Regions from separate parts of the Arthrobacter sp. 05L417 genome, predicted to be linked through region 1. Evidence: riboswitches for the same ligand, from Rfam matches in the RefSeq annotation. Region 1 holds a riboswitch; each other region holds the start of a gene.
The links. Region 1 has a riboswitch for S-adenosylmethionine ahead of AC1DJW_RS10285 (DUF1737 domain-containing protein). Riboswitches for the same ligand answer to the same signal wherever they lie in the genome.
Positions count from the first base shown of each region.

Region 2: it holds a riboswitch for S-adenosylmethionine, as region 1 does, so the genes downstream of both, metX (homoserine O-acetyltransferase MetX) here and AC1DJW_RS10285 (DUF1737 domain-containing protein) in region 1, are expected to answer to the same signal.
Region 3: it holds a riboswitch for S-adenosylmethionine, as region 1 does, so the genes downstream of both, AC1DJW_RS25165 (hypothetical protein) here and AC1DJW_RS10285 (DUF1737 domain-containing protein) in region 1, are expected to answer to the same signal.
Region 4: it holds a riboswitch for S-adenosylmethionine, as region 1 does, so the genes downstream of both, AC1DJW_RS02070 (aminotransferase class V-fold PLP-dependent enzyme) here and AC1DJW_RS10285 (DUF1737 domain-containing protein) in region 1, are expected to answer to the same signal.

Region 1 covers NZ_JBFTOG010000010.1:54,262-61,690, reverse strand. The annotation lists gene AC1DJW_RS10305 (UDP-N-acetylglucosamine 1-carboxyvinyltransferase) at 1-1,059, shown strand, start outside; gene AC1DJW_RS10300 (glutamate--cysteine ligase 2) at 1,164-2,465, shown strand; gene AC1DJW_RS10295 (O-succinylhomoserine sulfhydrylase) at 2,478-3,686, opposite strand; gene AC1DJW_RS10290 (rhodanese-like domain-containing protein) at 3,687-4,097, opposite strand; gene AC1DJW_RS10285 (DUF1737 domain-containing protein) at 4,094-4,351, opposite strand; SAM riboswitch class IV at 4,362-4,474, opposite strand; gene AC1DJW_RS10280 (hypothetical protein) at 4,614-4,973, opposite strand; gene AC1DJW_RS10275 (Lrp/AsnC family transcriptional regulator) at 5,029-5,460, shown strand; gene AC1DJW_RS10270 (ornithine cyclodeaminase) at 5,621-6,652, shown strand; gene AC1DJW_RS10265 (cupin domain-containing protein) at 6,805-7,332, opposite strand; gene AC1DJW_RS10260 (PAS domain-containing protein) at 7,329-7,429, opposite strand, start outside.
Region 2 covers NZ_JBFTOG010000003.1:369,502-376,930, reverse strand. The annotation lists gene AC1DJW_RS05030 (glycine--tRNA ligase) at 1-51, opposite strand, end outside; gene AC1DJW_RS05025 (DMT family transporter) at 167-1,195, opposite strand; gene AC1DJW_RS05020 (RNA-binding S4 domain-containing protein) at 1,229-1,459, shown strand; gene AC1DJW_RS05015 (alpha/beta hydrolase) at 1,524-2,171, opposite strand; gene AC1DJW_RS05010 (SGNH/GDSL hydrolase family protein) at 2,247-3,083, shown strand; gene AC1DJW_RS05005 (hypothetical protein) at 3,150-3,542, shown strand; gene metX (homoserine O-acetyltransferase MetX) at 3,544-4,665, opposite strand; SAM riboswitch class IV at 4,679-4,794, opposite strand; gene AC1DJW_RS04995 (bifunctional o-acetylhomoserine/o-acetylserine sulfhydrylase) at 4,956-6,272, opposite strand; gene AC1DJW_RS04990 (VOC family protein) at 6,520-7,158, shown strand; gene AC1DJW_RS04985 (CPBP family intramembrane glutamic endopeptidase) at 7,278-7,429, opposite strand, start outside.
Region 3 covers NZ_JBFTOG010000057.1:24,464-31,892, reverse strand. The annotation lists gene AC1DJW_RS25175 (VIT1/CCC1 transporter family protein) at 1-1,080, opposite strand, end outside; gene AC1DJW_RS25170 (hypothetical protein) at 1,348-1,536, shown strand; gene AC1DJW_RS25165 (hypothetical protein) at 1,588-1,908, opposite strand; SAM riboswitch class IV at 1,923-2,042, opposite strand; gene AC1DJW_RS25160 (sodium:solute symporter family protein) at 2,128-3,660, opposite strand; gene AC1DJW_RS25155 (helix-turn-helix domain-containing protein) at 3,964-4,539, shown strand; gene AC1DJW_RS25150 (ammonium transporter) at 4,800-6,215, shown strand; partial or broken gene AC1DJW_RS25145 (P-II family nitrogen regulator) at 6,212-6,499, shown strand; gene AC1DJW_RS25140 (APC family permease) at 6,530-7,429, opposite strand, start outside.
Region 4 covers NZ_JBFTOG010000002.1:29,213-36,641, reverse strand. The annotation lists gene aroA (3-phosphoshikimate 1-carboxyvinyltransferase) at 1-739, shown strand, start outside; gene rsgA (ribosome small subunit-dependent GTPase A) at 742-1,857, shown strand; gene hisN (histidinol-phosphatase) at 1,917-2,729, shown strand; SAM riboswitch class IV at 2,890-3,002, shown strand; gene AC1DJW_RS02070 (aminotransferase class V-fold PLP-dependent enzyme) at 3,038-4,462, shown strand; gene AC1DJW_RS02065 (class I SAM-dependent methyltransferase) at 4,514-5,290, shown strand; gene AC1DJW_RS02060 (metal-dependent transcriptional regulator) at 5,320-6,033, shown strand; gene AC1DJW_RS02055 (MFS transporter) at 6,088-7,429, opposite strand, start outside.

The DNA of each region.
Region 1 (7,429 bases):
ATGGACGTGGAGGCCGCACGCCGCACCCGCAGCGTCATCATGCTGCTCGGCCCCCTCCTCGATGAGGCAGCCTCATATCAACTGCCCTACGCCGGCGGTTGCGATCTCGGGACTCGAACCGTGGAACCGCACATGCAGGCGTTGCGGCAGTTCGGGCTCTCGGTGGAGGCCAAGGCCGGCTTCTATTCGGTACAGGCCCCACCTGCCGACGGCGACCACCGCACCTTCGTGCTCACGGAGCGCGGCGACACCGTGACCGAGAACGCCATCATGGCCGCCGCACACCGCAGCGGTACCACGGTGATCCGCAATGCCAGCCCCAATTACATGGTGCAGGACCTCTGTTTCTACCTGCAGAGGCTCGGCGTGGTGATCGACGGCATCGGGACAACCACCCTGAAGATCACGGGCCGCCCGGCGATCGACGTCGACATTGAATACTTCCCTTCGGAAGACCCGATCGAAGCCATGAGCCTGATCACCGCGGGCATCGTGACCAACTCGGAGGTCACCATCTGCCGGGTCCCCATCGAGTTCATGGAGATTGAACTTGCCACGCTTGAGCAGATGGGCCAGCAGCTCGACATCTCCGGCGAATACTTTGCGCGCAACGGACGGACTCGCTTGGTGGATGTCACCACCAAGCCATCACGCTTGCGTGCGCCTGAGGACAAGATCCATCCGATGCCGTTCCCAGGGCTGAACATCGACAACTTGCCGTTCTTCGCGGTCATCGCAGGCAATGCCGAGGGACAGACCATGATCCACGACTGGGTCTACGAGAACCGTGCGATCTACTTGACCGAGCTCAACAAGCTCGGTGCCCAGGTTCAACTGCTCGATCCGCACCGCATCTATGTCAATGGTCCGACCAAATGGCGCGGCGCGGAAGTCGGATGCCCCCCGGCACTCCGACCCGCAGCTTGCCTGCTGTTGGCCATGCTGGCGGCCCGCGGCACGTCCGAGTTGCGCAACATCTATGTGATTGAGCGCGGATACGAGGACCTGGCCGAGCGGCTCAACACTATTGGTGCCAAGATCGAGTACTTCCAGGACTGACGCGCGTCGGATTCTGCACGATTCGGACTTCCAGCAGAATCATTCGGGCGTGCCGCAAAATCCCGATCTGTCTCCGCAAGGCCGCCATGGCGCACAATGGATCCGTGCGCACTTTTGGTGTGGAAGAGGAATTGCTGATCGTCGATCCCGTGACCGGCGAGCCGCTCGCCCTTGCCGACGCGCTCCTCTCGGGCCCCGCCCAGGACGGCCCCGAAGGCCACGATGGCTCCGGCCACCATGACCCACCCCACGACGGCCCCGAGCTCGACGGCAACGACAGCCCCGAAATCGGGCCTGCCCTTGAGGAGATCGACGGTCCCGATACCGGCCTAAGCCACGAGCTCAAGCTTGAGCAGATCGAAACCCAGACCCGGCCATGCCGCAGCTACGCGGAGCTCTTGCACCAGATCCGCAGGGCCCGGGGCCTCGCGAGCCACGCCGCACGGCGCCACGGCGCAAGGATCGCCGCGTTGGCCACATCGCCCGTGGACGCCGCGTTGCACACCACTCCGGATCCCCGGTACGCCATCATGCTCGAACGCTTCGGCATCACCGCACACGAACAGCTCACCTGCGGATTCCACGTGCACACCTCGATCGAGTCCCCCGAGGAAGGTGTGATGGTCCTGGACCGCATCCGGGACAAGCTCGCCGTCTTCACCGCGATCAGCGCCAATTCTCCCTACTGGCGGGGGCTGGCCACGGGTTTCGAGAGCTATCGGACGCAGGCATGGAACCGCTGGCCTTCGTCGGGACCGTCGGCCATCTTCGGTTCCTTGGCTGCTTACCGGAGGGTTGTCAGGAGGCTCATCGAAACGGGAGTGTTGCTCGACGAGGGGATGGTTTACTTCGACGCCAGGCTCTCCCGGCACGTTCCCACAGTGGAGGTCCGGGTGGCCGATGTCTGCCTACGGGCCGAGGATGCGGCGCTCCTCGCAGTGCTCGTCAGGGCCTTGGTCGAGACTTCTGTCCGTGAGTACCATGCTGGAATAGAGCCGGCGGCCGTACCCACGGCGCTTTTGCGGATGGCGTCCTGGCAGGCAAGCAACTTTGGACTGCGCACCGAGCTGCTGGACTTCGGAACGTTCCGCCCGGAGCCCGCCGCGGACGTCGTCTGGTCGTTGGTGGAGTATCTGGAACCTGTGCTGGCCGAGCAGGGTGAATTCGACCTGGTCCAAACCGGAGTGGCAGCGATCCTGGGCCGTGGCAACGGCGCCATCGAACAGCGTGGTGTCGCTGAGCGCTGGAGCGAGAGCAACGGGGGCGCGCCCGACGCCGCCGGGCTGGCCGCCGTCGTCGAGCACGCTGTTCAGATCACGATGCGCTCAGAGCGGGACGAGAGCGACACCAAGCCGCAACCCGTCCTCACTTGGGTGCGCCAGGACTGGCGCGAAGCGCCGGGCTAACCCGGCGCCCGGCTAGACCTGCTTGAGGGCCCGCTCCAGGTCCCCGATGAGGTCGTCCACATCCTCCAGCCCCACCGAAAGCCGCACGACGCCGTCGCTCAGGCCAATGGCCGCGCGGCCTTCCGGACCCATGGCGCGGTGCGTGGTGGTGGCGGGGTGGGTAATAAGGGACTTCGAATCGCCCAGGTTGTTCGAGATGTCGATGACGGCGAGCCCGTCCAGCAGCGCGAAGGCGGCCTCTTTCGCCGATCGCCCGGCAGAGGGGAGCAGCTCGAAGGTGAGCACGGTTCCGCCGGCCTTCATTTGCTTCGCGGCGAGCTCGAACTGCGGGTGCGACTTCAGGAGCGGGTACTTGACCCAGCTGATGGCCGGCTGTTCCTCAAGCCATTCGGCGATCCGCAACGCAGATGCCGAGGAGTGATTGACGCGCAGCGCCATCGTCTCCAGGCCCTTGGTCAGGACCCAGGCGTTGAACGCGGAAAGCGACGGCCCGGTGTGCCGCATGAGCTGCTTGACGGGACCGTCGATGAATTCCTTGGTGCCCAGGATTGCTCCGCCAAGGACCCGGCCCTGGCCGTCGATGTGCTTGGTGCCCGAGTAGACAATCACGTCTGCGCCGAGCTCGCCGCAGCGCTGCAGCAAGGGGGTGGCGAAGACGTTGTCGACGACGACGGTAGCGCCGGCTGCGTGGGCCAGCTCGCTCACCGCGGCGATGTCCACGATTTCCTGCATGGGGTTCGACGGCGACTCGAAGAACACTGCGGTTGTCGGCTCGGACAGGGCAGCACGCCACTGGTCCAGGTCAGGCCCGTCGACGAAGACGGTCTCGACACCCCAGCGCGGCAGGATCTCGTTGAGGATGACGAAGCAGGAACCGAAGAGCGAGCGGGCGGCAACCACGCGGTCACCGGCAGCCAGCAACGCACCGAGGGCGGTGAAGACTGCGGACATGCCCGACGCCGTCGCGAAGCACGCTTCGGTGCCTTCGAGCAGGCGGAGGCGCTCCTGGAAGGTGGCAACGGAGGGGTTGCCGTAGCGGGAGTAGACGAAGCGCTCGTCCTCGCCCGTGAACGCGCGCTCTGCGGCTGCGGCGGATTCGTAGACGAAGCCGGAGTTCAGGAAGACGGCCTCGGACGTTTCCTGGAAGTTGGTGCGGTCAAGGCCGCCGCGGACTGCCTGGGTGTCAGGGCTCCAGCCGGCGGCGTCAGGATTGAAAGTCACTTAGATGTTCCCCAGGTTCGTTGGAAGTCCGCGGTTTTTCCAGCCGTTCACGGTTCGCTCGCCGTAGCGGTCCGGTTCGCCCTCAAAGCCCTCAAGGACGTTGTAGGCGGTGTAGCCGGCCTGCGTTGCGGCGATCGCAGCGGCGATGGAACGCTGGCCGGAGCGGCAGAGGAAGACCAATTCGGTGCCGTCCGCTTCGGGAGCCTGCTGCTTCAGATCGTCGATGAAGCGTGAGTTGGGGATCCCGCCGGCCAGGTTCCACTGGATGAACAAGGGATCGTTCTCGGTGGCTTTGGTGTCCGGGATCCCGATGTGTGCCCACTCGCCTTCCGTTCGGACGTCCACCAGGATGGCGCCTTGTTCCAGCTTGGCCCAGGCGTCGTGCGGGCTGAGGTCGCCTGCATAGCTCATGCGTGGCCCTCGCCGTCGAACTCTTCATCAAGCTGGTCTACTGCATTGGCAACTGCGGCATCCGCGCTCGCGATCGCCGCGGGCAGGACGACAGCCTGGGCCACGATCACGTCGGTGCCGTTGAAGGTCGCGGCCGGACTGCCGTGCAACACATATCCCTCTGCGAGGGCGGTGGAAATCCGCTCGCAGAATTCCTTGGTGTCAGGGCCCGTGACGAGACGGTAGGAGAGTTTTTCTTCGGTGGGTTCAGGCATTGGTGCTCCTCAGTCACGCTTGCAGTTCGAAAGTGTCGATACGCCGAGTAGTCACCTGAGGCACCCCGCCGGAGAGAGGGTTGCCGACCAGCAAGTCAGGGCTTCGCGCTGGTACTCATTACTCAAGAAGAAAAATAACATCCACGACGGCGCCCTGCAGCACCGGCCGTCGTCATGTTCCGTAACCGGACGGCTGTGGATGGTGGGCCCACGCTGGCGAGGGCCCCGGGCTGAGCTTGCGAAGACTGGGAGCCAGTGGGGATTAGGATTCGGTTTCATCGGGCAGCGGTTCCAGGCTCGCCTGGATCCGGGGTGGGAGGGCGTCGAGCCGTGACCCTACCCCTGTGGGGGAGTGATGAAAAGTGGAACCCTGATGCTTCCGGATTTCCAGCAACTCGTGGACGGATATCCCGGTGGCCGTGGCGAGTGCATGCAGCGAGAGGCTGTTGTGATGAGCCAAGGCAAAAACAACACCCGACAGGGCTTCGAAACCTTCTGTCTCGTAGATTTCCTTCACCAAGTTGGACATGCCATTCGCATCATCGATTGATCCCGCTGACGCACCAGTCGCCATGGCCGTCAGCGACCATGCAGCAGAGTCGGGGCTGATGTAGATGCTCATGTCGATACCCTACGGACTCAGGCCCGCTTGGGGAATGGGCGATACGTTTATCTTTATGGCAGCACTCACCGATCTTGACCGCCAGCTCCTCTCTGCCCTGAGGGAGGACGGCAGGGCGTCCGTGGCCAGCCTCGCGCGCACGTTGGGCGTCGCCAGGGCCACTGTGAATAGCCGGCTCGAGCGTCTTGTCTCCTCCGGAACCATCGTTGGTTTTACCGCGAGGGTGCGCGACGAGGTCGATCCACTTGCGATTCGGGCTATTGCGCTCATTGCAGTGGAGGGAAGGTCTGCCGACAAGGTTATTCGCCAGCTCCGGGGACTTCCCGAGATTTGGGCGCTGCACACCACGAACGGAGGATGGGACCTCGTGGCGGAGCTACGCACGGAAAGCCTCAGCGATTTTGACCAGGTGCTGGGCAGGATCCGCGGCATCGAGGGGATCGTCAATAGTGAGACGAGTCTTTTGCTCAGCTCAGTTCTGCGATAACCGCTCACGTGACGTCGGCAGGCCGCTTAAGCATTAAGCGCAATTACGTTCGTCATTTTGTACAGATTTTCAATGAAAAGTACGTAGTTTGGCAATTGTGGATGCATATCGCCGCTCCGTAGCCTCGTAGCAACAGTGCTTATGAGGGAAAGGAGCGCACATGACGCGCTTTGTCGATGTCCGCAATATGGTTCGCTGGACGGCCGGGCGGGGCCCGGAGGTCATCATCTCGGAGATGATCCAGTACTTGGAGGACGACTTCCAGCGGTGGGAATCATTTGACAAGACTCCGCGGGTGGCAAGTCACACGCCATTTGGCGTCATCGAGCTGATGCCCACCAGCGACCACGAAACATACGGCTTCAAGTATGTAAATGGACACCCTTCGAATCCCGCGCGTGGCTTCCAGACCGTGACAGCTTTCGGTGTGCTGTCCGACGTCCATAACGGCTACCCGACGTTCCTTGCGGAGATGACTGTGCTGACGGCGCTGCGGACGGCCGCCACGTCCGGGATGGTCGCGAAGAAAATCGCGCGCCCCGATGCCCGGATCATGGGGTTGATCGGCACCGGAACCCAATCGGAGTTTCAGGCGCTGGCCTTCCGGGCGGCCCTGGGTATCAACACGGTCAGGATCTGGGACACGGATCCGGCTGCGATGGAAAAGTTCGTCCGGAACATGGCTCCCCTCGGCTTCGACATCACCATCGCAGCTTCGGCGGCGCACGCAGTGGAGGGTGCCGACGTCATCACCACGTGCACGGCGGACAAGGCCAATGCCACGATCCTGACAGCAGACCAGGTTTCGCCCGGTGTTCACATCAACGCGATCGGCGGCGATTGCCCAGGGAAGACCGAACTCGACGCTGCCATCCTCCGCCTCGGCGACGTCTTTGTGGAATACGATCCCCAGACGAGGATTGAAGGCGAGATCCAGCAAATGTCCGCCGATTTTCCCGTCACCGAATTCTGGCAGGTCCTGGGCGGGCACGCGCCGGGCCGGACCTCCAAGGACCAGATCACGATATTCGATTCCGTGGGCTTCGCGATCGAGGACTTTTCCGCCTTGCGGTATCTCCGCAATGCCGTTGACGGCTCGGAATTCTTCGAAGAGATCGACCTCGTCGCCAACCCCGATGACCCCAAGGACCTCTTCGGCCTGGTGCGGGCACTGTCTCCGATCGGATCCTGAGAAGCCCAACTCACTCGCATTTGTTGTCGTTTTGGGCGCTCAGAACGACAACAACTGCGAGTCAGTTGGGGGAGAAGCCTGGTGCGCCGGCCCCAGAACCGGCGCACCAGACGTTTTATCCGGGCATTCCTCCTAGCCTCGTCGCCAACCGGCTATACCGCCGCCAGGCGCAGGATCAGCTCGGCATGCCCGGGGAACCTCAAAACGAGCGACTCGATGTCCCGAGCCGTTGGTTTCGTGGAGTCCGATCTCTCGTATCCCGGTGAGAGGCTGCAGCTGACCAAGGCGAACCCCGGTCCGGCCAACTCGGCACCGAACCAGGTGGAGTTGGGGGCAACTCCTTGCAAGGTCTCGCCTGCTTCCGGGTCCGGACCCAACAAGGCCTCGGTATACCCAAAGTCCTGATAGCCCAGCTCCCGGGAGAAGACATGCAGCCTGATTGGTGTCCCCAAATGGAAGAACCACAGTTCGTCCTGCTTGAGGGCGTGCAACTGGAGGACCTCCCCCGCCTCCAGCAGGTACCAGTTGGAGCTGTAGAGCGGATGGTCGACGCCGAAGCGCGGAGGCAGCGCCGAACCGGCGATATCCTCGTTGCTCACGAGCGCGGGCGCGAACCAGCCGCCCACGCTAGCGGGGGACATGTCCAGCTGTTTGATCCAGTCCTCGGCGAATCCACTCATGTGACCGGATCCTTCAGCGAGAAGCAGACGGTAATCCCGATGATGTCCTTGCTGCCCAGGGCACGCAGCAACCCTTTTTGGGTCACGATGTCCACAT
Region 2 (7,429 bases), on a different contig from region 1:
CCTCCGCTTGGAGAGGGAAATGACCTGGTCGAGGACGGATTTTGCTGCCATGGGTACTCCAATGTTCTACAGGGCCGCTGGGTGCGGTCCGTGGCTATGCTCTACGGGAACAGTCATTAAGGGGAAACGCTGTTTTGGGGAAGTGCTGTGCAGGAAGCTGCGTGTCCTAGCCTACCGGCCTTTGACCGCTGTCCTGCCTCCGGGACTGGCCCGAATGGCTCTTGGCGGGACGGCGGGAAGAGAGCGCGCCCTTCGGCCAAGGCAATGTGGCGACAATGATGGCGAACAGGGTCAGCAAGGTGCCAAGGATCGTGGGGAAGGCAACCACGGTTCCGGGAGCCGGCAGGACCAGGTCAAGTGCGAGGGATCCGAGCAGTTGCCCGGCGATCATCCCCAGCCCCGTCACGAGCACACCAAGGCTGCGGACCAACAAGGCCGCCAGGCCGATAAAGACGCAGCCCATCGGGCCGCCCACGTAATACCACCACTCAGCAGGCAGGGCGTGGCCGGGACCAACCACCAACACTTTGATGAGCCAGGTGATCCAGAGAATGACCGTTCCGGCCATGAAATTCACCAGCGTCGCGGCGATGGGGCTGCCGTAGTGCACGGTCGCGGTGCCGTTCATGGCCTGCTGGAAACTCATGAGGCAACCCGCCACGACCGGTAACAGGATCGGGAGCAGCAAGGACCCGACGTCGGCGGCCGCCCCGAGGCACGGCGACACGGCCCAGACGACGGCGGCGATCGTCAGGACGCTGCCGAGGATGCGGACCCCGGTGATCGTGCGTTTGCCGCCGGGACCGATGCCGAGCCGGTCCACGAAAAGGCCGCTCACGGTCTGCCCGGTGATCACGGCTACCGTGAACAACGCGACGCCAAGCAGGCCAATAGTGAACGATTGGGCAATCACGTAGAGGGCGCCGATCCCGCCGGCCACCACATAGAACCGCGGAAAGCTGCGCTCCTTGACGGCAGGCACTATCCGGCGCAAACCAGCGCGGCCTTTCGGCAGTGCAAGGCCGATCACGGCGATCAATACCAGCCCGGTAGTGAAGCTGACGACGGCGGCCGCGACGCCGTCGTCGAGCCTGGCCCCCAGCGCACTGTTGATCCGGCCTTGGACCGGAAGCAGGGTACCGTTCGCCACCGCAAGCAGCAGGCCGGTGAGCAAGGGAGGAGAAGTTCGCGGCATTTTCACCACCCTACTTCAGGCATCATTGCTTGTATGAGCAACCCGGAAATCGAAGAAATCCCCATCCGCGACGACATGATCCGACTCGGTCAGCTCCTGAAGCTCGCCAACCTGGTGGAAGACGGCGTGGAAGCCACGGAACTCATCAAGAATGGCCTGGTCAAAGTCAACGGCGAGATCGACGAACGGCGCGGCCGCCAGCTTCACGCAGGCGATACCGTGACCGTCAACGGACAGACCGTGCGGATCACTGCCGCTGCCTAGCAAACGCGGGGTCACTTACGGCCCATTACGCGCCCCAGGATGGGCCGTAAGTGACCCCGCGTTGCTAGGAGAGGACCTTGTGCTCCAAGAATTCGCCCACGTGGCCGATTTCCTGCTGGTTGATGCCGTGCCACATGCCTGTGTAGAGCACCTTGGTGAGGTCCGTGTGCTTTCGCACCCACCCCATGGTGTATTCGATCTTGTCCGGAGTAATGACAGGATCCTGCTGGTCGCGTCCCCAGAAGAGCGGCACGGAACCGTCCAGTTCGGCGTCGCGGAACGCGGGGTCGGCATCGGCGTCGACGGCGAAACCTGAAAGCCCGACGACGGCGGCGAAGTCCGCCGGGCGCTGCCGCAACAGCGAGGTGGCCATCGCCATGCCCATGGAGAACCCGAGGAGCGTTACCGAGCTGTGGTTGGACTTGCACGAGTCCAACCAGGAAAACACGTACTCTGCTGCGTCCTTGACGGCGTCGAGCGAGTAGTCGATGGACGCCGTGAGCGGGAACCACGTGAAGCCCGGGCCCGTGGCGATCGGTGCGCGGAGCGAAGCGACGACGAAGTCCCGGGGCAACAGGCCGGCAAGGCTGAAGAGGTCCTGCTCGTTGGACCCGTAACCGTGCAGCAGGACCAGCAATGGCTTCCCAGCCCGCTCCTCCTCTTCGTGGGACCACAAAACGACCGGGGCAGGAAAGGCGGAAGCTTGACTCATGGGACTATTCTTACAGTTACCCATGAGTAACAAGCCACAGGCGCGTGGCGTTGCAGCAAGAGGCAGGATATCGACGTGAGTGACATTGATCCCACGGTGGGACCAAAGCCGGACGAACGGATTCATCCGTGGACCCGCTACGTGGCATTGGGTGATTCCTTTACCGAAGGGATCGGCGACCCCGAGCCCAACAACCCCGGGGGACATCGTGGCTGGGCCGACCGCGTAGCCGAGGAACTGAGCCGGGGACACCGGGATTTCGCCTACGCCAACCTGGCCATCCGCGGGCGGCTCCTGCAGCAGATCCTCGACGAACAACTTAGCCCGTGCATGGACCTCAAGCCGGACCTCGTGAGCATCTCCGCAGGCGGCAACGACCTTATCCGTCCCGGCGGCGACCCCGACGCCTTGGCGGAGAAACTCGATGCCGCCGTGCAGACCCTGAGTTCCGAAGGCGCCACCGTGGTTCTCTTCAACGGTCCGGACACCGCGTCCTCGGTCCTCGGCCGGATCCGCGGCAAAGTGGCCATCTACAACGAAAACCTCCGCACGGTTGCCGCCCGCCACGATGCCGTGATCGCCGATATGTGGTCCCTGCGGCAACTCTCCAACTCCCAGATGTGGGACGAAGACCGCCTGCACTTCTCGCCGCTCGGCCATCACACCATCGCAGCAATGGTCCTCGATTCCCTCAATGTGCCGCACAACCTCGAGCCGCTGTCCCCGAAGCCGCTCCCCCAGCGCAGTTGGCGCGAGGCCCGCTCGGGCGACCTCGTATGGGCACGGGAGTACTTTGTCCCGTGGGTCATCCGCCGGATCCGTCACCAGTCCTCCGGTGACGGAATCTTGCCGAAACGCCCGACGCCGGGACCTGTCTTCGGTCCTGCCGACGCCATCCTGCCCCGGAGCTGACCGGGAACCACGAGGTGGGTCACAGGGAGCGGAGCTAAGCTGGTGAAAGACAGGGAGGCCCCCACCGTGAACAATTTGATCTTCTGGATCATCGTCTGCTCTTGGCTGATTCCCATGGGGATCCGCATGTACAACCGATCGCGCCAGCGCAGGCTCCGGGACTTCCCTCCGCAGAATTACCCCGCGCCGCCCTATCCTCCACAGAACTACCCCATCGGATACCCGGAGCAGCCTCCGCTAGTGCTCCCGGCTGAACCCCAACTCCCGGTGGCGACGCCCGCGCCGCAGGCCGCTCCGCCGTCGTCGGCTACTCCCCAAGCGAACAGCGTTCCCCAGCCGAACAGCGCTCCCCAAGGCTACCGGGCACGGAAACTGGCCGAGCTGGACCAGGAGTACAGCGACGGGAAAATCGCGATGGAGGACTACATGAAGCTCCGCCAGGAAATCATGAACGGCTGATTCAGCCGAAGAAGGCCTCTCGCAGCTGGGGACCGAGCTGGCCGATCTCGGTGAGGAACCCGTCGTGCCCGATCGGCGCCTCGATCACGTGAACGGGAACCTCTCCGGGCAAGGCCTTGGCCAGCTCGTGGGATTGTTCCGGGAAGTAGAGCCGGTCCGAGTCCACCGAGGCAACGAAGAACTTCGCGGTTGCCACGGACAACGCATCCTCCAATGAGCCCCGGCCGCGGGTGATGTCGTGGCTCATGAGCGCCTCGGTGATGGCGATGTAGCTGTTGGCGTCGAAGCGCTGGACCAGCTTGCGTCCCTGATGGTCGAGATAGCTCTCCACCTGGTAGCGGCCCCGGTCCCCCAGCGCGGCAGCCTGGAGGGGCGCCTCGCCGCCCTGGGCGTTCCGGCCGAAGCGGAAGTCCAGTTCATCCGCCGAACGGTACGTGATGTGGGCGATCCGCCGGGCAAGGGCCAACCCCGCCTCGGGGGCGGACTGGCCATAGTAGTCGCCGCCGTTGAAGTCGGCGTCCTGCCGGATGGCGAGCGTCTGGGCCTGTGCAAACGCGATCTGCTCGGCAGTGCTGTACGCCCCGATCGAAATCACGGCGCATCGCTTGACGCGGTCCGGATAGCTGACGGCCCATTCCAATGCACGGGCACCGCCCATGGACCCGCCCACCACGGTATGCCAACTGCGGATCCCCAGGACGTCGGCCAGCCGGGCTTCGGCTACGGTGCTGTCCCGCAGGGTCACGAGCGGGAAGCGGGAGCCCCACGCCTTGCCGTCGGGAGCGCTCGACGACGGCCCGGTGCTGCCGTAGCAGCCTCCCACGATGTTGACGGAGACCACGAAGTAGCGGTCCGTGTCGATGGTGGCGCCGGGGCCGACGAGTTGCTCCCACCAGCCTTCTTCATCGCTCTCGCCGCGGGCCACATGGGTGCTTCCGGTCAGGGCGTGTTCCACCAGGACGGCGTTGGAAGAGTCTGCGTTGAGCCGCCCCCACGTCTCGTACGCAAGGACGACGTCCGGCAGGAAACCTCCGGCCTCCAGTTCGAGTCCACCCACGGAAACATACTTGAGGGTTCCGTCCTGGGTACCGGAAAGGGGTATGGCTGTTGCAGCAATTGTCATTCGTTGACACCTCACATCGCGCTTGCCCGTCGCCAATACAGCGAAGGGCCAGGTCTTCACCCGGGGCACCCCACCGCGAATGGAGGGTTGCCGGCCAGCAAGCCGGGGCTGTCGCTGGCACTCATGACCTATAGGAAGAGTCTAGGAAAACCGGACCCCTTCTGACGAAGATTATGACATCTTTGTGACACTTGACCGCGTTTTGTTCATGAAGTTGAAGCCCAGGAGGCCGGTCGGCGAAGATTCGTCCTGCGTCGCCGGCCAGCCTCCCTGCGCCATCCGGGGCAGTACTAGGCGCCCTTGGCTGCCCGGAATCCCGACTCGAGGTCCGCGAGGATATCGTCGATGTGCTCGATCCCGACGGACAGCCGCACCAGGCCCGGAGTCACTCCGGCCACAGCCTGCTGTTCGGGCGTCAACTGGCTGTGCGTCGTGGACGCCGGGTGGATGACCAAGGAACGGACGTCGCCGATATTTGCCACGTGGGAATGCAACTCCAGGGCGTCCACGAAGCGTTTGCCGGCATCGATCCCGCCGCGGATGGTGAAGGACACCACCGCGCCGGTGCCCCGGGGTCCGTACTTCCGTCCGCGTTCGAACCACGGGCTGGAAGGCAGCCCCGCGTAGGCGACCGATTCGACGTCGTCGCGCCCTTCGATCCATTGCGCCACCTTGGTGGCATTGTCCACGTGGCGTTCCACCCACAGGCTGAGGGTTTCGATTCCTTGCGAGATCAGGAAAGCGTTGAACGGTGAAACGGCCGAGCCAAGGTCGCGCAGGAGCTGGACGCGGGCCTTGAGGATGTAGGAAAGGTTCGCGCCGAGGGCACCGTCCTTGCCGAGGTCGCGGGCATAGACCAGGCCGTTGTAGCTGGGGTCCGGGGTGTTGAAGTTGGGGAACCGCTCAGGGTCCTTGCCGAAATCGAAGTTGCCGGAGTCCACGATGACACCGGCAATAGCAGAACCGTGCCCACCCAGGTACTTGGTGGCCGAATGCACCACGATGTCCGCGCCCCACTCGATGGGCCTGATCAGGTAGGGCGTGGCGAGGGTGTTGTCCACGACGAGCGGGACTCCGGCCTCATGTGCGGTGCGGGAGACGCCCTCGATGTCCAAAACGTCTTGGCGGGGGTTGGAGACGACTTCGGCGAAGAACAGCTTGGTGTTCGGCTGCACGGCGTCGCGCCAGTGATCGAGGTTGTCCGGGTCTTCGACGAAGGTGACCGAGATTCCGAACTTCTTCAGCGTGTGCGCCAGCAGGTTGTAAGTCCCGCCGTAGAGGCTCGGGCTGGCGACCACGTGGTCACCGGCCTCGGCCACGTTGAGGATGGCGAACGTTTCCGCGGCCTGGCCGGAGCTCAGCAGGAGCGCCGCCAAGCCTCCTTCCAGGCTCGCTATGCGCTGTTCCACCGCATCCTGCGTGGGGTTGCCGATCCGGGTGTAGATGGGCGCCAATTCGGCCAGCGCAAAGCGGTTGGCCGCGCTTTCCGCACTGGGAAAGACGAATGAGGTGGTCTGGTAAATGGGGAGTGCCCGGGCGCCCGTGGCGGCGTCAGGCTCCTGGCCGGCGTGGATCTGGCGCGTTTCGAATGACCATCCTTGGGACATGCGGACTCCTGGTTGTCTGGGCGATTTGCCGTGCTTCAGCCTGCCGGCCTGCGGGATTAAGCCAGCCGGCGTTCGGTTGCCGCCAGTCTAGGGACGGCGTTGCGGGCTCCGGAAGCTTTGTGACGAACACGGTAGTTTTCGGTCCTGGCGCGTCCTGAAGTGACCCTGAGCTGCCTTTTCGATACATCCCACCTTAGTTAGGCTTGACTTAGCTGAGAGCTCCATCACAAAGTGCCAAGATGAAGCCATGCGCATGGATCACGTCTCTTACGCTTGTGAACGAGATGGCCTCTTGGCCACCACCGAGCGGATTTCCGCAGCATTGGGAGTGGACGCAGTCCGGGGCGGAGTGCACCCGCGCTTCGGTACCCGGAACATGATCATTCCCCTTGCTGACCACAAATACCTGGAGGTTGTCGAGGTCCTTGACCACCCGGCATCCGACAAGGCACCTTTTGGACAAGCCGTCCGTGCACGCTCCGCCGCGGGAGGTGGATGGATGGGCTGGTGCGTCGCTGTTGACGACCTGAGCCCGTTCGAACAGCGGCTCGGACGCGCCGCGGTTCCCGGCAACCGCAAGTTTCCGGACGGGCGCGAACTCGTCTGGTCGCAGATCGGAATCCTGGGACTCATCGCCGATCCCCAGGTTCCGTACTTGCTCCGTTGGGAGGGCGACCCCGCACTTCATCCGTCCCTCGTCTACCCGAGCGACGTCAAGATGTCCAGCCTCACGATCGCCGGCTCGGCGGAGCGCGTCACCGAGTGGCTCGGAGAACCCGTGGAGAAGCCGCTTGAGGACGTCGCCGTCCAATGGATGGCACCGCACGGAACGCCGGGAATCATGTCGGTAACGTTCGAAACCGCCAACGGAGCCGTCACCATCTGACGGACCCTCGCATCACCTTCTGAGGGACATCGGGCGAGGAGGCCCGGAAAACTTCGGCCGCCATATGCGGGTGCCAATGACGTCACCCAGCGATGGCGGCCGAAACCTTTTAACGCGCCTTACCCCAGCCCGACGGCCTTGCCGAAGACGCTGAAGCCGACGAACGCCACAATGTCCAGGAGTGCGTGCGCCACCACGAGCGGCATGACCCGTTTGGTCTTGGTGTAGATCCAGCCGAACACGAGGCCCATGACCGCATTGCCGATGAACG
Region 3 (7,429 bases), on a different contig from region 1:
GCGGGTCAGGGGCGAGGTCCCGGACAACAAGCCGACGACGGCGCCAGTCGACAGAAGCGCGATGCCCACCAGCGTACCGGCCACAGCAAGCGCTGCGAAGCCCGTCATGCCGAAGATGAACGGCAGGATGGGCACGATGGCGCCCGAAGCGAAGAAGCAGAAGCTCGAGATCGCGGCGCCCCAGGCGGAGCCCACGGCCTCGTGCTCATTGACGGTTTCTTCCACTTCGGGGTGGAGGGAGAGGCTGGGATCGCAATCGCAGCTGTAGAGGCCCATGCGCTCGGCGGCCCGGTGTTCGGCGGCTTCGCGGGACATGCCCCGGGCCAGATATACCAGGACCAGCTCATTGTGCTCGATGTCCAGGGCCGGGGCTGCGGTCAGCGTGGCCTGGGTGGGGCGAGTGGCCTTGAGGAGCTCGAGTTGCGAGCGGACCGAGACATACTCGCCGGCACCCATGGACAGCGCGCCCGCCAGGAGGCCGGCGATACCGCTGAACAGGACCACGGTTGCGGGAACGCCCGTGGCCGCCATGCCCATCACGAGGGAAAGGTTGCTGACCAAGCCGTCGTTGGCGCCGAATACGGCCGCGCGGAAGGTGCCGGACAACCTATTGCGGCCGCGCGTCGCCAGGCCACGGACTACTTCTTCGTGGATCTGTTCATCAGCCGCCATGGCGCGGGTTGCTGCTGGATCCTTCGTATAAGGCGAACGGCCTTCAGCCCGTTGGGCGAGGGCCAGCACGAACACGGATCCGAAGTTCCGGGCCAGGAAGCCGAGCATTTGGCTCCGGACGGAGGCTGCCTTGGGCATGCCGGCATGTTCGCCGAGGAGCTTGAGCCAGTGCGCCTCATGGCGGCCCTCGGCATCTGCGAGAGCCAACAGGATTTCGCGTTCCTCGCCATCGCGGCGCTGCGCCAGTTGACGGTACACGGCGGCCTCGGCGCGCTCGTCCGCCAAGTACTGCCGCCAGCGCTTGATGTCCGACGACGACGGGGGAGTCTTGGGGGCTGCTTCGTCTTGCGATGGACTGCTTGAGTCCGACGGATTGTCTGAATACGAGGGTTTTGTGTGCGGGTGCACCGGGACTCCTGGGTCGCTGGGGCGGGCTTCATCGCCTCATTGCGGCTCCACTCTATCGCCAATTTCCGCGGTTTTTCGGCCGGTAATCCTCACTGGACATTTTAGGCGTGCCTCAAAAACCGGGAGGCTCGCGGGAGGCCTTGACCGCCGCAGGGGGCAGTGCTGGGATGGATGGACAGGGTCCACGAATTGGCGGGGTGGCGTTGGACCGGCTGCCTCACTTGCCTGTCCGATGGGCTCAGCGGCACGTCGAACGGAGGTTGCACCATGGACAGCACCGAGACCCACGCCCGCCACCCCGACCGTCCCACGGTCGAGGCCGATCCCGCCTACGACTACAGCGAAGACCTGGAGGTGGACGAGGACTGGGAGGAACAATCCGAGGTCCTCGACGACGACGAACGGGTGGTCCCGCTCGACGCCGAGGAACACCGCGAGGACGAAGAGTTCGAATAGCCTCTGCTCGCTGAACCGGCCTCGCTGAACCTGACTCGCTGAATCCGGGTCCTAGAACGCGCTCAGGATGAAGTGCCGCTGCACGCCCGCCCGGTGCCCGGTTGCCGCCACCGTGAGGGTGAGTTTCCGTGTCGCCGGGAACCAGCGGGCGGGCTGGACCGCTTTTGAAAGCGCTTCGGTGATGAGCCGTGGCTCATGATGCCAATAGCGTTCCAAGTTTCCGTCCACCACGAACGTGATGGAGCCTTGGGAGAGGTCGACGCCGGGAATCACCCGGACGAACTCGTCCACCCGTCGGGGGCGTGGCAACAAGAGGCTTCCGGTCTGGGTGGTGCGCTCAGCTGTGGCGGTAGCGCCGTTTTCGAAAGGCATGGCCTTCTCCTGTGGAGTTGCTCTTGCCCGTTCGGTTGTCTCTGGTCCGAGCCGGGCCGCTTCTTCATCCGAACCACCCGTGAACATGGGGTTGGCGTGTGGCAAGTCGGAGCTTGGCGCCACATCTCTTGAAGCTGTTCCTACTGTACATGCAGGCGCGGCGCCGCACCTCTCGAAGGAGAAGGTGCGGCGCCGCCGTCGTACTTAATTCTGTGAAGCTTAGTGGCTGGCCACCGGGTGGGCCTCCAGCGGGAGTTCCTCGGTGACCGCTCCTGCGACGCGGCGGTCCCAGGCTTCGCGGACCTCGGGTTCCGTGGGCGGCGTCAGCAAGGAGACCACAACGTAGATGACGAGCGAAGCGCCGAGGCCCCAGTAGATGGGATCGTTGGCGTAGACGCCGTCTTCGCTAGGGATGATTCCCGTGGCGTAAGCGATCAGCAAGGCCAAGGTCAAGACCGAGCCGACGGCCATGGACCATGCCGCTGCGATGCCCGTGCCGCGCTTCCAGACCAGGCCGCCCAGGATGGCAACCAGGAGGCCACCTACCAGGATGTCGTAGGCGATGGTTAGGGCCACCACGACGTCTTGCGCCGCCATGGAGATCAGCACGGCCACGATGCCCAGTCCAAGGACCCAGTAGCGGTTGGCCTTGACGTCGTGCTCGGGGTTCTCGGTGTCGTCGGTGTTGATCGTTTTGCCGAACCAGCTGGCCACGAACGGGACAACGTCGGCGCGGGCAACGGTGGCTGCGGCGATGAGGGCTCCGGATGCGGTGGACATCATGGCAGCGACTGCTGCGGCCATGACGAGGCCGCCGATGCCGATCGGCAGGATGTGGGTGGCAACCTCGGCGTAGACAACGTCCTTGCCAAGGGCCTTCACGTCGATGTTGGGCAAGGCCACGCGGGCGGCCAGGCCAATCAGGGCGCCGGCGACGCCGTACAGGACGCAGTAGATGCCGGCAGTGGCGCCGCCCCAACGGGCCACCTTGGGGGTCTTGGCGGTGAAGACGCGCTGCCAGATGTCCTGGCCGATGAGCAGGCCCAGGGTGTACACCACGAAGTAGGTGATGATGGTCTGCGCTCCGATGCCGTCCAACTGGAAGAAACTGGCGTCAACGCGGGCACGGATGCCGTCGAGGCCGCCTGCGGCGTTGAGGGCGAACGGCAGCATGAGGAAGAAGATGCCCACCGTCTTGATGATGAACTGCACCTGGTCGGCGAGGGTGATGGACCACATGCCGCCGATGGTGGAGTAGACCAGGACGATGGCGCCGCCGACGGCGATGGCAAGCCAGCGCTCCCAGCCGAAGAGGACAACGAAGATCGTGGCGTATGCACCCGTGGACGTGGCACACAGCATGAGGGTGTAGGCCAGCATGACGATGCCGGAGGTCTGCGTGGCGCGCTGGCCGTAACGCAGGCTCAGCATCTGGGACACCGTGTAGATTTTCAGCCGCTGGATGGTGCCGGCGAAAAGCAGGCTCAGGAGGAGCACGCCCGAACCGATGGCGACGACCAACCACATGCCGGAGACACCGAACTTGTAGCCGAGGCCGACGCCGCCAACCGTTGAAGCGCCGCCGAGGACGACGGCGGCCATGGTGCCGGTGTAGAGCATCGGACCAAGGCGGCGTCCTGCCACCAGGAAGTCGCTGTTGTTCTTGGTGCGCGACTTGCCCCACCAGCCGAAGGCCAGCATGGCGAGCAAATACACCACCACGATCGCAATATTGATGAACGAAGAGTCCACGGTTGGCTCCTGAAAGTGATGCGCAGAGTTCTTGGGGATTCCGACGCCGGTCCGCTGGGTTTCGCAGCGGGTTGCGGAAGGTCTCTGCGCTGGTGATTGGGGAGAGTAGTCTGTGATGTGTGCCTCACAAACAACACTTGTTGCCTATGAGGATACGTAGTGATGCGAGTAACAGTCAAGGCGTTGCTTTGCGCGGCGGGCGGATCGGCGCTCCTCTGGCTGTCCAAAGGGTCCGCCACTCGGGCGATCCGGCTACTATTGCTGCAATGACAGGGCCGCAGAAACGGCCTGAAAGGTTCGTGAATGAAGGCTCTCCCCGTTGAACCGAGCAACGTCCCCGTTGCCATCGGTTCCAGAATCCGCGCCGCCCGCCAATCGCAGCGGCTCACCATCGAGCAGGTTGCCGACGCCACCGGCCTGACCAAAGGGTTCCTGAGCCGCGTGGAGCGTGACCTGACATCGCCGTCGGTCGCTTCCCTTGTGACGCTTTGCCAGGTTCTTTCAGTGTCCATCGGCGATCTTTTCGCGGCACCGGAGACGCACCTGACCCGGCGCGATGATGGGCCGCGGATTTCTCTCGGCGGCCAGGGAATAGTGGAGCGTCTCCTGACTGCCCGGTCCGAACGGCGGTTGCAGATCCTGCAGGCCTCCATCGAGCCCCGCGGCCGCGGAGAAGCCGAGCTTTACGCCGTCGATTGCGACGTCGACGTCCTTCACGTCGTCAAGGGCCGCATCAAATTGATCCTCACCAACGAGGAGTACGAGCTCGAAGAGGGAGACACGCTGTCCTTCCCGGGCCGCGAACCCCATACCTGGGTCAATCCCACGGACGAGCCCGTTGAGGTGCTCTGGATCCTGGTGCCGGCAGCCAGCCGCTGACGCTGTGACGCGCCGTATTTGCGACACGCGGCGCGTAACCTGCCGGAAACATGACTGACTTCAGGATTTAACCCTGGGGCCAGCGGTGTTACGTCCCTGAAATGATCCGCGCCGAATGCTGAAACAGGGCGACTGTACCTTCGAGTCAAGGCAACTTGTCAAGGTCGGTATCCCGTGGGGTACCAGGACCTGTTCGTTTTAAAAATGGTCTCGCCGTGCGGGCGCCATGGAGCGCCGTATATGCAGGAAGGCTCCCGAAAATGACCCCAGTATTCTTCAGCGTAGGGCTGGATGTGAACCCCCAGACCCTTGATCCTGGCGCAACAGCCTGGATGCTTGCAGCTTCCGCCCTCGTCCTTCTCATGACGCCAGGTTTGGCGTTCTTCTACGGCGGCCTGGTCAGGATGAAGTCCGTCCTCAACATCATGATGATGAGCTTCGGCGCCATTGGCGTGGTCGCGGTGGTCTGGGCCCTGTGGGGCTACGGACTCGCGTTCGGCCCGGATACCCTGGGCGGCTTCATCGGAGATCCCTTCGCGAACTTCGGACTCAGCGGACTGGCCAGCGTCATCGGCGGGAAAGCCCCGGGGCTGCCGGACATGGTCTTCATAGGTTTCCAAGCCACCTTCGCCATCATCACGGTCGCACTGATCAGTGGCGCGGTGGCCGAACGTGTCAGGTTTGGCCCATGGCTGCTGTTTGCCGGCCTCTGGGTCACCATCGTCTACGCCCCCATTGCCCACTGGGTCTGGGGCGGCGGCCTCTTCGGATCCACCGGGATCATCGGCAGCAAGATCTCAGCCCTCGACTTTGCCGGTGGCACCGTCGTCCACATGAACGCCGGCATGGCCGGGCTGATGCTCGCGGTAGTGCTCGGCAAACGGCTCGGATTCATGAAAGACCCGAATATCCGGCCGCACAACCTCCCCTTCGTGATGCTCGGTGCGGGCTTGCTGTGGTTCGGGTGGTTCGGCTTCAACGCCGGTTCGGAACTGGCGGCTGATGGAATCGCCGCGCTTGCCTGGACAAACACCCTCCTGGCCACGAGCGCCGCGCTCCTGGGCTGGCTGCTTGTCGAAAGGCTCCGCGACGGCCACGCGACGTCCCTTGGCGCCGCATCCGGCGCCGTCGCGGGCTTGGTGGCAGTCACCCCGGCTTGTGGCTTCGTGGATCCCATTGGCGCGATCGTCATCGGCGTCATCGCGGGGGCTGTGTGCGCTCTGGCCATCGGGCTGAAGTTCAAGATCGGGCTGGACGACTCCTTGGACGTCGTTGCCGTCCACTTCGTCGGCGGCCTATGGGGAACCCTGTCCCTCGGCTTCTTCGCCGTACCCTCGGCAAAGACTGAAGGTGGCCTCTTCTACGGCGGCGGCCTGAGCCAATTCTGGCCCCAAATATTGACGGCCCTGGTGGTCACCGCGTGGACAGCGATCATGACAACGCTCATTGGGCTGGCGATCCACAAGACAGTGGGCATGCGCGTCAAGGAGCACGAAGAGCTGGCGGGCATCGACATCACGGAGCACGCGGAAACCGCCTACGAGCTGGCCATGGTCGGCGGATCATTCAATCCCGGAGAACCACAGAACGGCAAAACTCCGTCGAGCTCCAGTGGTGATGAAGAAGCCAGCTCGAACGGGAAAACAGATCGGATGCGTAGCAAGGCGTCGACGTGAAGCTCGTCACGGCCATCGTGAGGCCGGAGCGGATCGACGAGGTCCGGGACGCCTTGGAACGCTTCGGAGTCAACGGGATGACCGTGAGCCAAGCGAACGGTTATGGCCAACAACGAGGCCATGTAGAGGTGTACCGGGGCGCGGAGTACAACTCCGATCTCCTTCCCAAGATCCGGGTGGAGGTCCTGTCCACCGACGAGTTGGTGGACGGAATCGTGGACGCCATCATCTCCGGTGCCAGTACGGGCCAGTTCGGGGACGGCAAGATCTGGACGGTCGAGCTCCCGCAGGGAGCGGCACCAACACTGCCATGTTCAGCCCACGTGCACCCAGGGCCTGCGTGTGATGTCCGGTTCGGCTTCGCGCAGCACTTCGCGGGTCACCGGGGCGATCTCGCCCTCGCCGAAGAAGAGGAACTTGCTCAGGTTGGCGATGGGATTGCCTTCGGTCCAGCGGAAATAGATGTGCGGCATGAGCCCCGTGACGTCCCGGATGTGGAGGAGTACCGCGGCCAGCGTGTTGGGCACGTTGTTGCTATGGATCTCCAGGATCTTGAAGCCGTGCCGGACCTTGCCTTCCACGAGGAGTTCCTGCTCGAAATCGGAGCTGTCATCCACGATGATCTCGATGAAGATCGCGTCGCTGTCCACCGGTAAGTGGTTGGCTTGCTGGGCATGCTGCAGTTTCAACTGGTACCGGTCGGCGCTCAGTCGCTTCGGCTCGTGCGCGATGATCCGGATGGGGCCTTCCTCGTTGGAGGCCGTGAATTCAAGCGCCTTCTGGTCCATCTTGATGTGCGTAGCCCGCAATTCGAAGGACCGGCGTACCCGCGACGCGAAGCTCACCAAGACAATGCCGAGGATGAACAGGGCCGCGATCCTGATGCCGTCCGGGCGTTCCACCACATTGGCCACCGTGGTGTAGGCGAAGACGACCGCCACCGCACCGAAAGCGAGGGTCTTGCCCCTCTGCTTCTTCCGGCGTGCGGACAGGGTGACTGCGATCGACGCCGAGGTCATGAGGACCAGGACGCCGGTGGCGTAGGCGCCGCCTTGGGCTTCCACGTTTGCCTCGAAGACCAACGTGATGATGAAGCCGACGGCGGTGAAGACCAGGACCAGGGGGCGGACGGCTTTGGTCCACGCCGGGGCCATGCCGAACCGAGGCAAATAGCGCGGCACGAGGTTCAGCAAGCCGGCCATGGCGGAGGCGCC
Region 4 (7,429 bases), on a different contig from region 1:
CGGCAAGCCCGTGCCGAGCCTCGACCACATCAACATGACCGTTTCGGTCCTGCGCGGCGTCGGAGTGCAAGTGGATGACTCCGTTCCGAACCATTGGCGCGTCTCCCCAGGCACCATCCAGGCGTTCGACGTGAGGATCGAGCAGGATCTCTCCAACGCGGGTCCCTTCCTCGCTGCGGCACTCGCCACGAAGGGAACCGTCCGCATCCCCAACTGGCCGGTCAACACCACACAGGTCGGGGATCTCTGGCGGGACATCCTTGCCACCATGGGTGCCACTGTCACACTGGACAACGGCACGCTGACCGTCACTGGCGGTTCCGAGATCCTGGGCGCGGACTTCGACGAAACCAGCGAACTCGCCCCTACCGTAGCGGCATTGTGCGCCCTGGCTACCGGCCCTTCCCGGCTCACCGGCATCGCGCATTTGCGTGGACACGAGACAGACAGGCTGGCTGCGCTGGTCGCCGAAATCAACCGGCTCGGCGGCGACGCCGAGGAAACCAGCGACGGCTTGGTGATCCGGCCCGCAGCGCTGCACGCCGGCGTCGTGCACAGCTACGCGGACCACCGCATGGCCACCGCCGGCGCCATCCTGGGGCTCGCCGTCGAGGGTGTCCAGGTTGAAGACATCGCGACGACGTCCAAGACCATGCCCGAATTTCCGCAAATCTGGGCATCGATGCTCACTGCCGGCCCAGCGGCCGCGGACCCCGTTTCAACGGAGACAAGCAACTGACGATGGCTCGCGACGCACGCTCCTGGGATGAGTCCGATGTCCGGATCCGCCCCAACAAGAAGGGCACACGCCCCCGCACCAAGGACCGCCCCAGCCACGACGACGCCGTGATCGGGCGCATCATCACAGTCGACCGCGGCCGCTACACCGCGATAGTGGATGAAAGCTCGGACAACGAGCGCATCGTCATCGCGGCCCGCGCCCGGGAACTCAGGCGCTCCCCCGTGGTTCCCGGAGACTTCGTGGCCCTCGTCGGCGATGTATCCGGAGCCCCGGACACCCTCGCGCGCCTCGTGCGCGTCGAGGAGCGCAAGACGCTCCTGCGGCGAAGTGCCGATGACACGGATCCGATCGAACGGGCCGTCGTCGCCAACGCCGACCAGCTCGTGGTGGTGGTTGCGGCCGCCAACCCGGAGCCGCGGACAGGATTCATCGACCGCGCATTGGTGGCAGCGTACGACGCCGGAATCGAGCCGCTGCTGCTCGTCACCAAAGCGGATGTCAAGGATCCGACGGAACTGCTCGCCAACTATGTGAGCCTGGGTTTCCCGATCATCATCAGCCGCACGGCCGACGCGGGTGCCTCCGGCATCGACGCCCGTTCCGACGACGGTCTGTCCGCCCGCCTCGATGGTGACGCCGTCGGCCAGTTGCGGGACTACCTCGACGGCAAGGTCACCGTGCTCCTGGGCCATTCCGGCGTCGGGAAATCCACCATGGTGAACGCCCTGACCGGCGCCGAACGCGCCACGGGTGGAGTCAACGCAGTAACGGGCCGCGGACGCCACACCTCGTCCTCTGCCCTTGCGCTGAAGCTCAGCGACTCCCCGGGCGGAAGCTGGATCATCGATACGCCCGGCATCCGTTCCTTCGGCCTCGCCCACGTGAACCCTGACCGCATCCTGCATGCCTTCCCGGATCTGGAGCCCGGAACGGAAACGTGCGAGCGGGGCTGCAAGCACGATGCCTCCGCCGTTCGATGCGGACTGGATTCCTGGGTTGCCGATGGCCATGCCGGGGAGGCCGGCCCCGCCCGCCTCGCATCGCTGCGCAGGCTCCTTGGTGCCGACCCGCGCATGGAAGCCCAAGAGGCCAAGGAACTGGGTACGATCAACTAACTCAGCGCATGCCGGGCTACGTCCCCGGCTCACCGGCGAATAGACGGTAGTTTGGAACCATGACCCAACCCGATTCGAGCTACAACGACGACCTGCGGCTGGCCCATGTCCTCGCCGACTCCGTCGATTCCCTGACAATGGAGCGGTTCAAGGCGCTGGACCTTCAGGTGGAGACCAAACCCGACCTGAGCCCAGTCACCGATGCCGACAAAGCCGCCGAGGAAGCAATCCGCGGGCAGCTCTCCCGTTCCCGCCCCCGCGACGCCGTCCTCGGCGAAGAATTCGGCAGCACGGGCCACGGCTCAAGGCGTTGGATCATCGATCCCATCGACGGGACCAAGAATTTCGTGCGCGGCGTACCCGTCTGGGCAACGCTGATCGCCCTCGTGGACGAGGGCGAAGTAGTGGTGGGGCTCGTCAGCGCTCCGGCGCTCGGCAAGCGCTGGTGGGCGGCCAAGGGCTCAGGCGCCTACATGGGCCGATCACTGGCCGCAGCCACCCGGCTGAAAGTCTCCAACGTGTCGCGGCTTGAGGACGCCTCGCTTTCCTACTCCGAGCTTTCCGAGTGGAAGCAGCACGATAAGCTCGACAACTTCCTGGGCCTGGAGAACGATGTCTGGCGCAGCCGCGCGTACGGCGATTTCTGGTCCTACTGCCTCGTGGCCGAAGGCGCCGTGGACATCGCGGCCGAGCCGGAGCTCCAGGTCTACGACATGGCCGCCTTGGTACCGATCGTGACGGAGGCCGGCGGACGCTTCACGTCCCTGGACGGCACGGATGGCCCCTTCGGCGGAAACGCCGTTGCAAGCAACTCGATCCTGCACTCCGAGGTCCTCAAGAGGCTCAACCCCGAGCTCGACGACCTCCTCTAGTCACCCTCTTCACTGAATAAACGACGGCGGGCGCCCCTTTTTTGGGGGCGTCCGCTCCTTTTTCTTCGGCAGAAGGCACATTTTTCCGGCTGTGTAACAATCCGCTTAACAATCGAGGTCACATTGGAACGAGCCGCGCCGGTGTCCTAGTCTCTTTACAGGTCACGAGTGCCAGCGCGAAACCCCGGTTTGCTGGCCGGCAACCCTCCATCGCGGCGGGGTGCCCCGGGTGACGACCCGGCCGGTCCGGAACGGATGCGGCAAGCGCGGACCCCCTGTACGCAGGGGTCCCTCTTGAGTGAGGTCCCATGAGCACAGCCACATTTACTTCTCCTGTTCTCCCGCAGCACCACGAATCTGCGCATCAGCACGGCGAATCCCGGACTCCGGCGTCGCGCCCGCTCGCCGCGGTCACCGGCGCGGAGTTGCAGGCACCCCTGATCCAGGGCGGCCACATCCGCTACGCCAACCTTGACTACGGCGCCTCCGCGCCTGCCCTGACCGTGGTTTCCGCGTACCTCAACGAAATCCTGCCGTACTACGCGAGTGTCCACCGCGGCGCCGGCTATGCCTCCCAGATCAGCACCTCGGTCTACGAAAACGCCCGCAACATCGTCCGTGACTTCGTGGGCGGCAGGCCGGACGATTCCGTCATTTTCACGCGCAACACCACCGATTCCCTCAACCTCCTGGCCGGCTGCTTGCCGGTCGAAGACGGCAAGCACACCGCCGAAGTCCTTTACCTGGACATCGAGCACCACGCCAACCTGCTGCCGTGGCAAGGCGTCCCCCACCGAAGCATCGTTGCCGCGGGAACGTTGTCGGAGACCGTGGCCAATGTCCGCACTGCCCTCACCCACGGTGGCATCAGCCTCCTGGCAGTCACGGGCGCATCGAACGTGACCGGCGAGATCCTGCCCATCAAGGAACTCGCTGCCTTGGCCCACGAATTCGGGGCGCGGATTGTGGTGGACGCGGCGCAACTCGCCCCGCATCGCCGCATCGATATCGCCGCCGCGGATGTTGACTACCTGGTCTTCTCGGGGCACAAGCTTTATGCACCGTTCGGCGCCGGTGTCCTGGTGGGCCGTCCCGACTGGCTCGACGCCGGCACGCCCCACCTTGCAGGTGGCGGGGCTGTCCGCGAGGCGCGCCTGGATTCCGTCAGCTGGGCCACGGGACCGGCAAGGCACGAAGGTGGCTCACCGAACGTACTCGGCGCGGCCACCCTTGCCCGCGCCACCCAGGTCATCGCCAGCCTCGACCACGATGAATGGCACGCCCACGAGGCCGCCATCCGCTCGCACCTGGTCGAGGGCCTCAAGGAAATCGACGGCGTCACCGTGCACCAGATCTTCAGCGACACGGATCCCGAGGACACCATCGGCGTCGTGAACTTCTCGCTCCAGGGCTACGACGCCGGACTCGTTGCGGCCTATCTTGCCGCCGAACACGGCATTGGCCTGCGTGACGGACGCTTTTGCGCCCACCCTCTGCTCAAGCGCCTCGGCCTTCCCTCCGGTTCCCTGCGCGCCAGTTTCGGCGTGGGGTCGCGATTGGAAGACGCCACCCGGCTCATCGCGGGCATCCGGGCGCTCAAGAGCAATGGCCTCGGCTGGGACTACGTGGTGGATGCCGGCCGCTGGGTTCCGGCGAACGACCATCGCAGCTACCCGGAGTGGGCGCCCAACACTCCCGGGACCGCGGGCGCCGCACCCTGCAGCATCGACTGATTGCGGTAGATTCGTAGGGTATTTTTCCTGTCCTACGAAGGGAGTTCCCGCGTGTCCCCGCGACCCAAAGGCGCGTCAGCCGGCCCCAAGCTCTTCGAGGAACGGCGCCTTGAACTCGGTCAGAGTTTCCAGGACGGCGGGGAGCACTATGATCGCGTGCGGCCCGGCTACCCCGCGGATTCGGCCGACTGGCTGCTACCTGTAGGCGCGCGGGACGCGGCAGACATCGGCGCCGGCACCGGAAAGTTCACCGCTCTTCTCGTCGAGCGCGGGTTGGCGGTGTCCGCAGTGGACCCCTCCACGGACATGCTCATGCAGCTGCGCAAAACGTATCCGCATGTGATCGCCTTGGAGGGCACGGCCGAGGCAACTGGACTGGCGGACTCAGCATTCGACGTCGTCAGCGTTGCCCAGGCCTGGCACTGGTGCGATCCCCTCGCCGCCAGCACCGAGATCGCCCGGATCCTTCGACCGCAGGGCGTCATCGGCTTGATCTGGAACCAGCTGGACACTTCAGTGCCCTGGGTCCATCGCTTGTCCCGAATCATGCATGCCGGCGATGTCCACAAACCGGACTTCCGGCCTGTGGTGGGCCCGGAGTTCGCCGGCCTCGAAAGCCACCTGACGCGTTGGGAGGATCCCGTGACTCCGGCGGACATCCTCGAACTCGTGAAGTCGCGCAGCTACTACCTGAGGGCGAACGACGCCACCCGGGCCAAAGTCATGGGAAATCTCCGGTGGTACCTCTTCGAACATTTGGAACATGCCGAAGACGAGGCCATCCCCTTGCCCTATCTCACGCAGAGCTGGCGGGCGCGGAAAGTCTGATCCGGCCGGTTCACGATAGGCTTGGAACCGTGAAGACCAGTGCGCCCTCCTCCTCGATCGAGGACTACGTCAAGGTCATCTACTCCTTTACGGAGTGGCAGGACAAACCCATCACGTCCTCACAGCTCGCGCAGCGGCTCGGCGTCGCCAATTCGTCCGTCTCGGAGATGGTCCGCAAGCTCAAGGACCAAGGCCTGGTCGACCACCAGCCCTACAGCGCCATTACGTTGACCGCCCAGGGAATTCAGCTTGCCTTGGGCATGGTCCGCCGGCACCGCCTGATCGAGACATACCTCGTGAGGGAGTTGGGCTACAGCTGGGATGAAGTCCACGATGAAGCCGAGATGCTCGAACACGCCGTCTCGGACACCTTCATCGATCGCATGGCCGCAAAGCTGGGTAACCCCGGACGCGATCCCCACGGTGACCCCATCCCCGCAGCGGACGGCTCAGTGACCCTCCCGCATGCGCACCGGATGATAGAGCTCGACGACGGCCATTCCGGCAAGATCACCCGGATCAGCGACGAGAACCCGGAGCTGCTGCGCTACCTGTCCGCCGAAGAAATCGACCTCGATGCCAGCATCCAGGTGATTGGACGCAAACCGTTCGGCGGTGCGCTGGTGGTCCGGATCGGAAAAGGCCCGGGCAGCCGCGACTACGATCTCGCCGATGAGGTCGCCTCGGCATTGTGGGTAGCCACCGACGTCGAACACGAAGGCTGCGTCCTCGCGGAACGCTGACGAAGCCGTGTTTTAGAAGGCGTGTTTTAGAAGGCGTGTTTTAGAAGGCGCTGTTCAGGCGCGCTGGGCGGCCGTCCCGCCGTCGTCGGGAGCTGGGCCTTCCGGAGAGTCCACCACTGCAGCGCCCAGCACCGGGTTCCGGATCCCGACGGCGGATGCCGCCGCCCCGAGGAAGAACAGCACCGCGGTAACCACCACGGCATTCATGAGGCCTTGGCGGCTGAAGACCGGACCGATGATGAGCCCGGCAAAAGCGATGCAGATCAAGCCCGCGATACGGGCCACGGCGTTGTTCACCGCGGAGCCGATCCCGGCCTCCTCCGTGGGTACCGCGCCGAGGATAGCAGCGGTGAGGGGCGCCACCAAGGTGCTGAGGCCGATCCCGAAGACGATCTGCCCGGGCAGCACTTGCGTCCAGTAGTTCAGGGGCTCCTGGACGGCCAGGGTCATGAGAAAACCGATTCCGCAGATGAACGGTCCGGCCGTCATGAACCACCGCGGACCGTACTTTCCGGCCAGTCCACCGAAGAATGAGGCCGTGAGCATCAGGAGGACTGTCGCGGGAAGCAACGCGATCCCCGCAGTGGTCGCCTTCATTCCTCCCACTTGCTGCAAGTAGATGCCTACGGCGAAGAAGCCGAGCGACAAGGCGCCGTAAATGGCCAGTGTGGCGATGTTTCCCCAACCGAAATTGCGGATGCCGAAGAGCCGCAGGGGCAACATCGGTTCCTGGGTCCTGGCTTCGTGGACAAGGAAGAGGACCAGGCCGACGGCTCCGACAGCGAGCGGCATCCAGACCACCATGTTCCCCCAGCCCATGCGCCCTTGTTCAATGAACGCGTAGACCGGGCCACCGAGTCCCACCATGGCCAGGAACGCGCCGAGGTAGTCGATCTTCTTGCTCGTGTCCGTCGCGGCATCGGACTTCCGCAATCCGGCGAGGATCGGCCAGACGGCGACGGCCGGAATGACATTGATAAAGAAGATGACGCGCCAGGACAGCAGATCGACCGATGCGCCGCCGATCAGCGGGGCGACGATAGCGGCCGCGCTGGTCCAACCGGACCATTGGCCGATTGCCTTCGACTGCGCGGGCCCGGAGAAGAACGTGACGATCATCGCGAGCGAACTCGGGACTAGCAGGGCACCGGCGATCCCCTGGAGGGCCCGCGATACCACCAACACCTCCCCGTTCCAGGCAAGACCGCACGTGACGGAGGTGAGGGTGAAGCCGGCGAGTCCCCATTCCAGGATGCGCGCGCGGCCGAAGTGGTCGGACAAGGATCCGGCGACCAGGATCAGCGCGCCCAGGGTCAAAAGGTAGGCATCCACCACCCATTGCTGGATGACAAGGCCACCACCCAACTCGCGGCCAATTGCCGGGAGTGCGAGGTTC